Regions from separate parts of the Novosphingobium sp. BF6 genome, predicted to be linked through region 1. Evidence: predicted binding sites of a transcription regulator. Region 1 holds the regulator's gene; the other holds the start of a gene.
The links. The regulator LexA, encoded in region 1, represses DNA repair genes until DNA is damaged. The targets are predictions, from matches to a motif close to GTTCCNCNCTTGTTCT.
Positions count from the first base shown of each region.

Region 2: a site for LexA is predicted at 2,505-2,520, ahead of AC4D6D_RS19120 (putative DNA modification/repair radical SAM protein). Genes of this name have one in related genera too.

Region 1 is NZ_CM177775.1:2,121,766-2,126,107, forward strand. It holds gene AC4D6D_RS10310 (molybdopterin molybdotransferase MoeA) at 1-1,161, shown strand, start outside; gene lexA (transcriptional repressor LexA) at 1,314-1,994, shown strand; gene AC4D6D_RS10320 (ComEC/Rec2 family competence protein) at 2,039-4,222, opposite strand; gene gltX (glutamate--tRNA ligase) at 4,252-4,342, shown strand, end outside.
Region 2 is NZ_CM177776.1:834,069-838,410, forward strand. It holds gene AC4D6D_RS19115 (UdgX family uracil-DNA binding protein) at 1-1,175, opposite strand, end outside; gene AC4D6D_RS19120 (putative DNA modification/repair radical SAM protein) at 1,178-2,428, opposite strand; gene AC4D6D_RS19125 (exonuclease domain-containing protein) at 2,569-3,459, shown strand; gene AC4D6D_RS19130 (prephenate dehydrogenase/arogenate dehydrogenase family protein) at 3,407-4,195, opposite strand.

The DNA of each region.
Region 1 (4,342 bases):
GAGCCGTTGCCTGTCGAGCATGTCGACGTGGAAGGCACACTCGGTCGATACCTTGCCGGGCCCATGTCTGCCCGCCGCAGTCAGCCCGTTGCGGACGTCTCGGCCATGGACGGTTATGCCGTCACCCCCGGTGATCTGGTCGGGCCATGGCAGATCATCGGCGAAAGCGCGGCCGGGCACCCTTTTGACGGAACCCTTGTCCCCGGCAAAGCGGTCCGCATCTCCACCGGCGCCCTGCTTCCCGTTGAAGCCGGTGCCGTGATCCTGCAAGAAGACCTGACCCGTGAGGGCAGCGCCCTCGTGCTGACCGGCACGGCGCCGCATCCCGGCCACAAGCATATCCGCAGACGCGGCATGGACTTCGCTGACGGCAGCCCTCTGTTGGCGCAGGGAGCGCCGATCGGTCCAGCCCAGATCGGTCTCGCTGTCGCGGCAGGCCATAAGCATCTTCCCGTCCATCGCATTCCGCGAATCACGGTGATCGACAGCGGCGACGAACTGGCCGCCGAACCCGATTGCTGCGCAGACCATCAGATCCCCGCAAGCAACGGCGCGATGCTGACGGCACTGATGCGCAGCCTACCCGTCGATGCAAAGCGAAATGGACCTGTTCCGGACGATCTCGATGCACTCGTCAACGCTTTCGAGGCCGCGTCCGACGCCGATGTGATCGTGACCAGCGGCGGCGCTTCAGTCGGCGATCACGATCTCCTGCGTCCGGCGCTGGAGGCCTGGGGTGCCGAAATCGATTTCTGGCGGGTCGCGATCAAGCCGGGCAAACCGCTGCTGGTAGCGACTCGCCCCCACGGCGAACGCAGGCAACTCGTGATCGGGCTGCCGGGAAATCCCGTATCCAGCCTGGTTACGGCTTATCTTTTCGTTCTGCCGGTCCTCCGCGCGCTCCTTGGTGCCACCGAGCCTTTGCCGCGCAGCATTATGGCGAAGCTTTCCGCCCCTCTGAAGGCTGCTGGAGCACGGCGGGAATTCCTGCGGGGGGTGTGGAACGGGGAAACCGCGCAGGCCCTATCGCTACAGGACAGCGGCGCGCTTTCTTCACTGGCCGCCAGCAACGTACTGATCGACCGTCCCGCTCAAGCCGAAGCGGCCAATGCGGGAGAGATGGTTCGAATGTTCTTGCTCCAAAATGGCGGTATTGCTTGACTATACCCTGTTCGTTGCATAATTGTTCCCTCATTGTTCGCAGGAAAGTTTTCTAAGGCGGCAGATCGTTTCGGATCTGTTCCTTGGAATCATCCGGCGAGGCAGCACTATCCGGTCGGGCCAAGGGCCGCAGAACATATGAGGCAAAGCAGATGTTGACGCGCAAGCAGCATGAATTGCTCCGGTTCATCCAGGTCCGGCTCGAAGAAAGCGGCATCTCGCCCAGCTTCGAGGAAATGAAGGAAGCGCTCGACCTCAAGTCGAAGTCGGGCGTTCATCGCCTGATCTCGGCCCTGGAAGAACGCGGCTTCATTCGCCGCCTGCCCAACCGCGCCCGCGCACTCGAAGTCCTGCGCCAGCCCGAGGATTCGACGACCAAGCCTGTCCGCAGCGCTCCGGCAGCGGAAGAGGCGCCGGTTCGTGCTCCGAAGGTTCCGACACCGGCCAACGACGTGATCGAAATTCCGCTCCATGGCCGGATCGCGGCAGGTGTACCGATCGAGGCGCTGGAAGGCCATTCGATGCTTCCGGTGCCGGCCGCTCTGCTCGGCTCCGGTGAACATTACGCGCTGGAGGTTTCCGGCGACTCCATGATCGACGCAGGCATTCTCGACGGCGACTTCGCACTCGTGAAGCGCACCAATACCGCACGCGACGGCGAAATCGTCGTCGCGTTGATCCGGGGCGAGGAAGCGACGCTCAAGTATCTCCGCCGCGAGGGCAGCATGCTTCGGCTCGATCCCGCCAATGCCGCATACGAGCCGCAGATCTACGGTCCGGACGAGGTGGAAGTTCAAGGCAAGCTCGCAGGACTTCTGCGCCGTTATCACTAAGCCTGAAGGGGGGAGAAAGCCCCCTTCAAATAATCGACCGAGATCTACCTCCAGGCACGCCACCAGCCATGATCGCCCTGCGTGTCCGCAACGGTTGTTAGCGTTTGCCGGTCCAGATCAATGGCCACGCCTCCACTGCGATCCAGCATGGCGCGATCGGCCTTCAGCCACTTCGGTCGGCAACTGTCCGGAAGCCGGCGATCAGCAATGACGACGTCGGATTGCCTGCAAGCCTTGGTGAGTTGATCTTCCGGCACGATCAAATGTCCCTTGGCGATGAGGACATGGTTCAGCGTCTGGCCGGTTCGCAGCGCAACGGCGCAGAAATCGCTGTTGCATCTGGCGCCCCGAACTGCCGAAACGACCTTGGGCCATTCGCGCCTTCCTACCGCTTCCATCATGTTGTCCAATGCATAATCGCTCGAACCGTCACGGAGCATCACGAGGCGCCGACTGTCCGGATCGATCCATCCGACATGGCGACCATCGCCTGAAATCACCAGATCCGGCGCCTGGACCATCATCAGGCCCAGGAATCCGATGACGATCGGCACCACTCCCCACAAGCGCACTCGTCCTTCCCAAAGCCCGAGCCATAACCCTCCCGCTACGAACAACAGGAAATGCCACCCGTTCAACGTTGGCAGGACACGGACGGAACCAGGACTATCCGCAATGAAATGGGCTATCGCCAGCAAGCCCTCGATCGCATGATCCGCCAGCCACCAGATCGGCCCGCCTGCTCCCACGACATCCAGAACCAGCGCCAGCGCGACCAGGGGCATGATAACCAGGGTTGTCAGCGGGATAGCCAGTACGTTGGCGAACGATCCGTAAATGCCCGCACGATGAAAATGGTAAAGACCGATCGGTAGGAGCGCCATTTCGATCGCGATGCCCATGACCAGCAGCAGCATGACATGACGCAGGCCCTTCACAGGCAGTGCCTCTTCGCGCGGAGCAAGCCATCGCTTTAGCGGTTCAGCATTGCCGAGCGCGATGAGAACCATCACCGCCGCGAAACTCATCTGGAAGCTGGGGCCGACGATCGACTCGGGCCAGACCAGCAGCACGATGAAAGCCGCCACTGCCAGCAAGCGCATCGACAGGGCCTCTCGCCCCATCGCCAGCGCCGCCAGCACGAGCAGGGCACCCAGGCAAGAACGCACCGTCGGCACCTGGGAACCGCTGAGCAAGGTATAGCCGATCCCGGCCAAAGCCCCGCAACCGGCAGCAAGGATCGGCAACCGGACCCGCAAGGCCAAGGCTGGCGACAATGCCAGCAGTCGGAGCGCGAGAAGATAGACCCCGCCAATCACCGCGCTCACGTGAAGCCCGCTGATCGACAGCAGATGCGCCAGCCCCGCATCCCGCATCGCCTGCGCATCGTCTCCGGAAATCGCCCCCATATCGCCCGTGGTCAGCGCTGCGGCGATTCCCCCGACCGATCCGGCCAGTCGCCCGGTTATATGACGTGACAAGCCATTACGCCGTTCCGCCAGCCAGTCCCCGCCACCGGCCGCCGAAATGATCTCGATAGGCGCAGTCACCTGCCCCGTCGCCGCAATCCCGGAAAACCACGCCGACCGCGCGAAATCGTACCCCCCCGGGAACATCGGCGACGCCGGTGGAGCAAGCCGCCCGCGAAAGCGGACCACCATTCCCGTCTCCAGCACATGGTCGCGAAACCGCACCGGCAAGTTCACGCGCACCTTGATCGCTCGCCCGGTTCCCGGCTCGCGCAGCGCCAGCGTCAGCCGGTCGCGCTCCAGCGCGGGCCGTTCTTCCAATCCGATCACAGCCCCGGTGAACGTTCCCGAAAGCGGGCGCTGGATCGCCTCTGCGCCGACCATTTCAGAGCGCAGCCAAACGCCAAGGCATCCCGCCATCGTCAACAACGCTAGCGACAATATCGCCTGCCGAAGATACGGATAGCGAAGGACGCCGGATCGCCAGTAAAGTGCGAATAGCGCAATCGAGACGCATACTACGCAAAGGCCTGCCCAATCCTCTCTTGAGGGCAGCGAAAACCACGCAGCTGCGCCGCTTCCGAAGGCTACGGCGAGCCACGGTCCCCTAGCGAAACCGCAGTTCGAAAGAAAACACTCGACACCAGCCAAACTGCTCGACAAGTGGCTCTGGCTGATCCATGGGCGATGCTGCATTGCAGCGGCTCCGGCGACATCCGGATGCTCTAGATCAACCGTCGTGGCGGCTTGGCTGGCCATGGCGCGCATAGGACAGGAAGGTTATAATAATGGCAAGCGGCAGCGCATCGAGCGGATCGACGGCAGGCAAGACCGTCGTCACGCGCTTTGCCCCCTCGCCCACGGGTTATCTTCACATCG
Region 2 (4,342 bases), on a different replicon from region 1:
GGCCGGACGATGGCGCGTTCCTGATCGACCCACCAGCGGCAGGCCTCGATCTCTCCGACGTTCGGGCGGGCGTGGAGGCGGCGCTTGCCCTGCGGCTCGAACTTGAAGTGCTTGACGGCATTGGTCACGTAAGTCCGCGTGCGGTCGATCCCGGCTTCCGCCATGGCGCGGTCGAACAGGGCACCGGCGGGGCCGACGAAAGGCCTTCCGGCCAAATCCTCCTGGTCGCCGGGCTGTTCGCCGACGATCATGATCTCGGCATCGTGGGGGCCTTCGCCGAAGACGGTCTGGGTCGCGGGTCGCCACAGCGGGCAGCGTCGGCAGCCTGCCGCTTCCTCGGCAAGCAGTTCGAGGGATTCGGGGCCTCTTCCGCGAACAGGCATGCTGCGGGCCTGCTCGATCATCCCGAGTTCGCGCTTGCGTGCTCCGGCGATAAGTTGGGGGACCAGCGCGGTTTCCGGCATGTTCTTCCAGTATTTGCGCGGCATTTCCTTGAGCATGGCGCGGGGCATGACCCGTGCCGGATTGAAGATCGCGCTGTAATAGGCCTTCCAGATGCTTTCGACCGGATCGTCGCCGGGGGCATCGGCGCGGGTGGCGGGCGGGCCTTCGTTCAGCACCGTGCCGTCCCAGTGCAGCGATCCCCGCGGGGTCAGGATCGACCAGCGCATATTGGTGAAGCGATCGACGAAGAACCCGGCATTGGCGCGCAGGATGTGATGCTCCGGCTCGAACCACGCGACGAAGCGCGAACCGTCCCCGTCCCCGTCCGCAAGTTCGCGGAAACGGACGAAGGCGTGCATCTTGTGACTGTCGCGCCGGACGTTGCGGGCGAGGCCTTCGATCCGGCGGATGAGCGGATCGGCACGGTCCTCCAGCGCCTGCGGACGGTCGAGCAGACGCAGGAGCAGTGTGTAGAGCAGCGAAAAACGCTCCGGCTCGCTATGGAGCGCGGCATCGCGGGCGAGTTCGAGGAACGGCTTCGACACGCGCAAGGGTGTGGTGGTCGGCAGGGCCGGGGGCCGGTTACTGCCCGGATCGGCGAACAGGTCGGTCGCGCGGTCGCCGACCTGCCAGACCACCTGTTCCGGTGCCACGCCCTCGACCGCGAGGGCGCGGGCGGCGGCGCGCCAGCCGTCGAAATCGTCCTCGGCTTCGAGGCGGACCGCGCGCATCGTCAGGCCGCGAACAGTTCCAACTGGCGGGCGGGCGGCGTCAGCAGCGGGCGCAAGTCGGCGCGGTCGAGCAGGGCGGTCGGCCGCCAGTCGGCGGTGACGATGAAGGGGCGCAGCTTCTTCACCGAGACGGTCATGCGCGCCACGTCGTCCAGCCGCAGCGTGCGCCAGCGGCGGGCGACGACGATAGCGTCCACCGCCTTGATGCCGAGACCGGGAATGCGCAGCAGCATCTCGCGCGGGGCACGGTTGACGTCGACCGGGAAACGGTCGCGAAACCGCAGCGCCCAGGCGAGCTTGGGGTCGATGTCGAGCGGGAGCATCCCGGTGGCCGGATCGGCGGCGGCGCTCACTTCCTGCGGCGAGAAGTGGTAGAAGCGCATGAGCCAATCGGACTGGTAAAGCCGGTGTTCGCGCATCAGCGGCGGGCGGCGCAAAGGCAGCACGGTGCTGGCATCGGGGATCGGGCTGAAGGCCGAATAATAGACGCGCTTGAGATCGAACCGGTCGTAAAGCGTGGCCGCGCGCGAGACGATATCGCGGTCGGTGGCGGCGTCGGCGCCGACGATCATCTGCGTCGATTGTCCTGCGGGCGCGAAAGCCGGGGCGGAGCGGAAGCGCTTGCGGGCATCGGCGCCGTCCTCGATGGCGGCACGCATCGTGCCCATCGCGCCCTCGATCCGCGCCTGCGACTTCTCGGGTGCGAGCCGCTGGAGGCCGCTGACGGTCGGCAGCTCGACATTGATCGAGACGCGGTCGGCATGGCGCCCCGCCGCTTCGACCAGCACCGGATCGGCATCCGGGATCGTCTTCAGGTGAATGTAGCCGCGAAAATCGTGATCTTCGCGCAGCGAGCGGGCCACTTCGACGATCTGCTCCATCGTATAGTCGGGCGTGCGGATGATGCCGGAAGAGAGGAACAGCCCTTCGATATAGTTGCGGCGGTAGAAATCGAGCGTCAGGTCCACGACTTCCTTCGCAGTGAAGCGCGCGCGCCGCACGTTCGAGGACTTGCGGTTGATGCAGTAGTGGCAATCGAAGATGCAGCTGTTGGTCAGCAGGACCTTGAGCAGGCTGATGCAGCGCCCGTCCGGCGCATAGGCATGGCAAATGCCGCCGCCGCCGAGCGTCGAGCCGATGCCCTTGCCGTCTTTCGAATCGCGTTTCTTTACCCCGGACGAGGAGCACGAGGCATCGTACTTGGCGGCATCCGCCAGAATCGACAGCTTTTCGGCCACTTCGAGCGCGGGCATTCGCGTAAACCTTGTTCTTTCGAGTCCGTTTTGAACGCTCAGACTGACCGAAGGCGAACGTCGATGCAATCAAAATGTTCTGCAAATGTTCTTGCGGTTGATGGTCGCGGCGACAGGCCGTGCCTGCTACATCGCCGGCCATGAAACTCCCGGATTCGAATCCGCTTCCTGCGCTGGACCCTGCATTCCCTTCCGAAGAACCCGACTTCGTGGTGGTCGATGTCGAGACCGCCTGCGCGCGCGTCAGCAGCATCTGCCAGATCGGCATCGTCGGTTTCCGGCAGGGGCGGGAAGTCTTCGCCTATGAGACGCTCGTCGATCCCTGCGACGAATTTTCCACGTTCAACATCCGTATCCACGGCATCTCACCCGAACATGTCGCGGGCAAGCCGACCTTCGGCGAGATCCACGGCGCGATTGCCGGGCATCTGACCGGGCGCGTCACCGTGGCGCATTCGGGCTTCGACAAGGGCGCGCTGGCGGCGGCCTGCCGGATCGGGGAACTCGCACCGATCGAGACGACCTGGCTGGACAGCGTCCGCGTCGCCAAGCGGGCTTGGCCGCAGCTTTCCAGTCACCGGCTCAACGTGCTGTCGCGGCACCTCGGCCTGCGGCACCGGCACCACGATGCATTGAGCGACGCGCGGGCGGCGGGCATGGTGATCGTGCGCGCCATCGGGGAGACCGGGATCGACCTCGCGGGTTGGATGGCGAAGCCCGACAAGTCCCGCAAGGTGCCCACTGCCGCCGCGCAGGGGCCGCTCAGGGGGCAGCGCGTGGCCATTCTCGGCGAGGCCCGCGACGGCATTCTCGCGCAGTTTCTGGCGGGCGAGGGGGCGCGCATCGTCTCCGGCGTCGGCACCACCACGACGCTGTTGGTCGTCAGCGCGCGACATAGTCTCGGGCGCTGGGTGACGGCCGAGGCGCAGTATCGCAAGGCCGAGGACCTGCGCCGGGCGGGCGGGCGGATCGAGATCCTCACTGAAGCGGAACTGCGGGCACGGCTGTCGGGCGCGATGGTTCCAGGTTGAGGCGCAGGGCGTCCATCTCCGCGAAGAACAGGCTGCGGGCCTCTGCGGAAAAGGGATTGCTTTCGATCGCATGGCTGACGCCGGGGGCATCGTGGCGCACCATTTCCACCGCCTGCCGCAGCAGGTCGAAGCTGCGCGTGGTCACGCGCTCGGGCAAGGGGTCCATACGTAGCAGGGCCTTGGCGATGAGGTGGGTAAGGCCCTGGGTGAAGGCCGCTTCCCGGTCGTGCTCTTCGGGCGAAGTCAGCACGATCGACAGGCCGAAGCGCTTGCGCAGGAAAGCGGCGATGCGCCCGGCCGAGCGGCCTCGTAGCGGGCAAATCACCATCTTGAGACCTTTCGTGCCCGCGCGGATGCTCTGCGGGCCGAACATCGGATGAGTCGCGACGAGATCGACATGGGGCGGCAGTTCGCTCAGTAGGATCTCGGCGGACCGCACCTTGGTCGAGCAGACGTCCATGACGACCGTGCCGGGCCGCAGCAGCGGCGCGATCTCGCGGCAGACCTCCGCCAGCGCCGTCAGCGGCACCGCGATCACCACCAGATCGCAGCGGCAGACCGCGCGGAGATCGGCCATCGCCGCGCCTTCCACCGGCGACGCGGCAATATTGGGATCGGCGGCAAGAATGCGGAACCAAGGCCGCAGATAGCGCGCGGTCAGCTGCCCGAAAGCACCGAATCCGATGATGCCCAGCGAGGGGGCTTGCTGCGACTGACGACGTTCCGGGAAATCCACGAGTAGGAGCCTTCGATAAGGGCTGCCGTAACCATGGTCTTGCTGGGAAGAGGTCAACCGCTGATCACGCAGCGGTTGAGAACGACAAGAGGTCCACCGCCGATCAGCGGTAGTAATAGCTTCCTGCAAGGGCGAGCATGCTTGTCA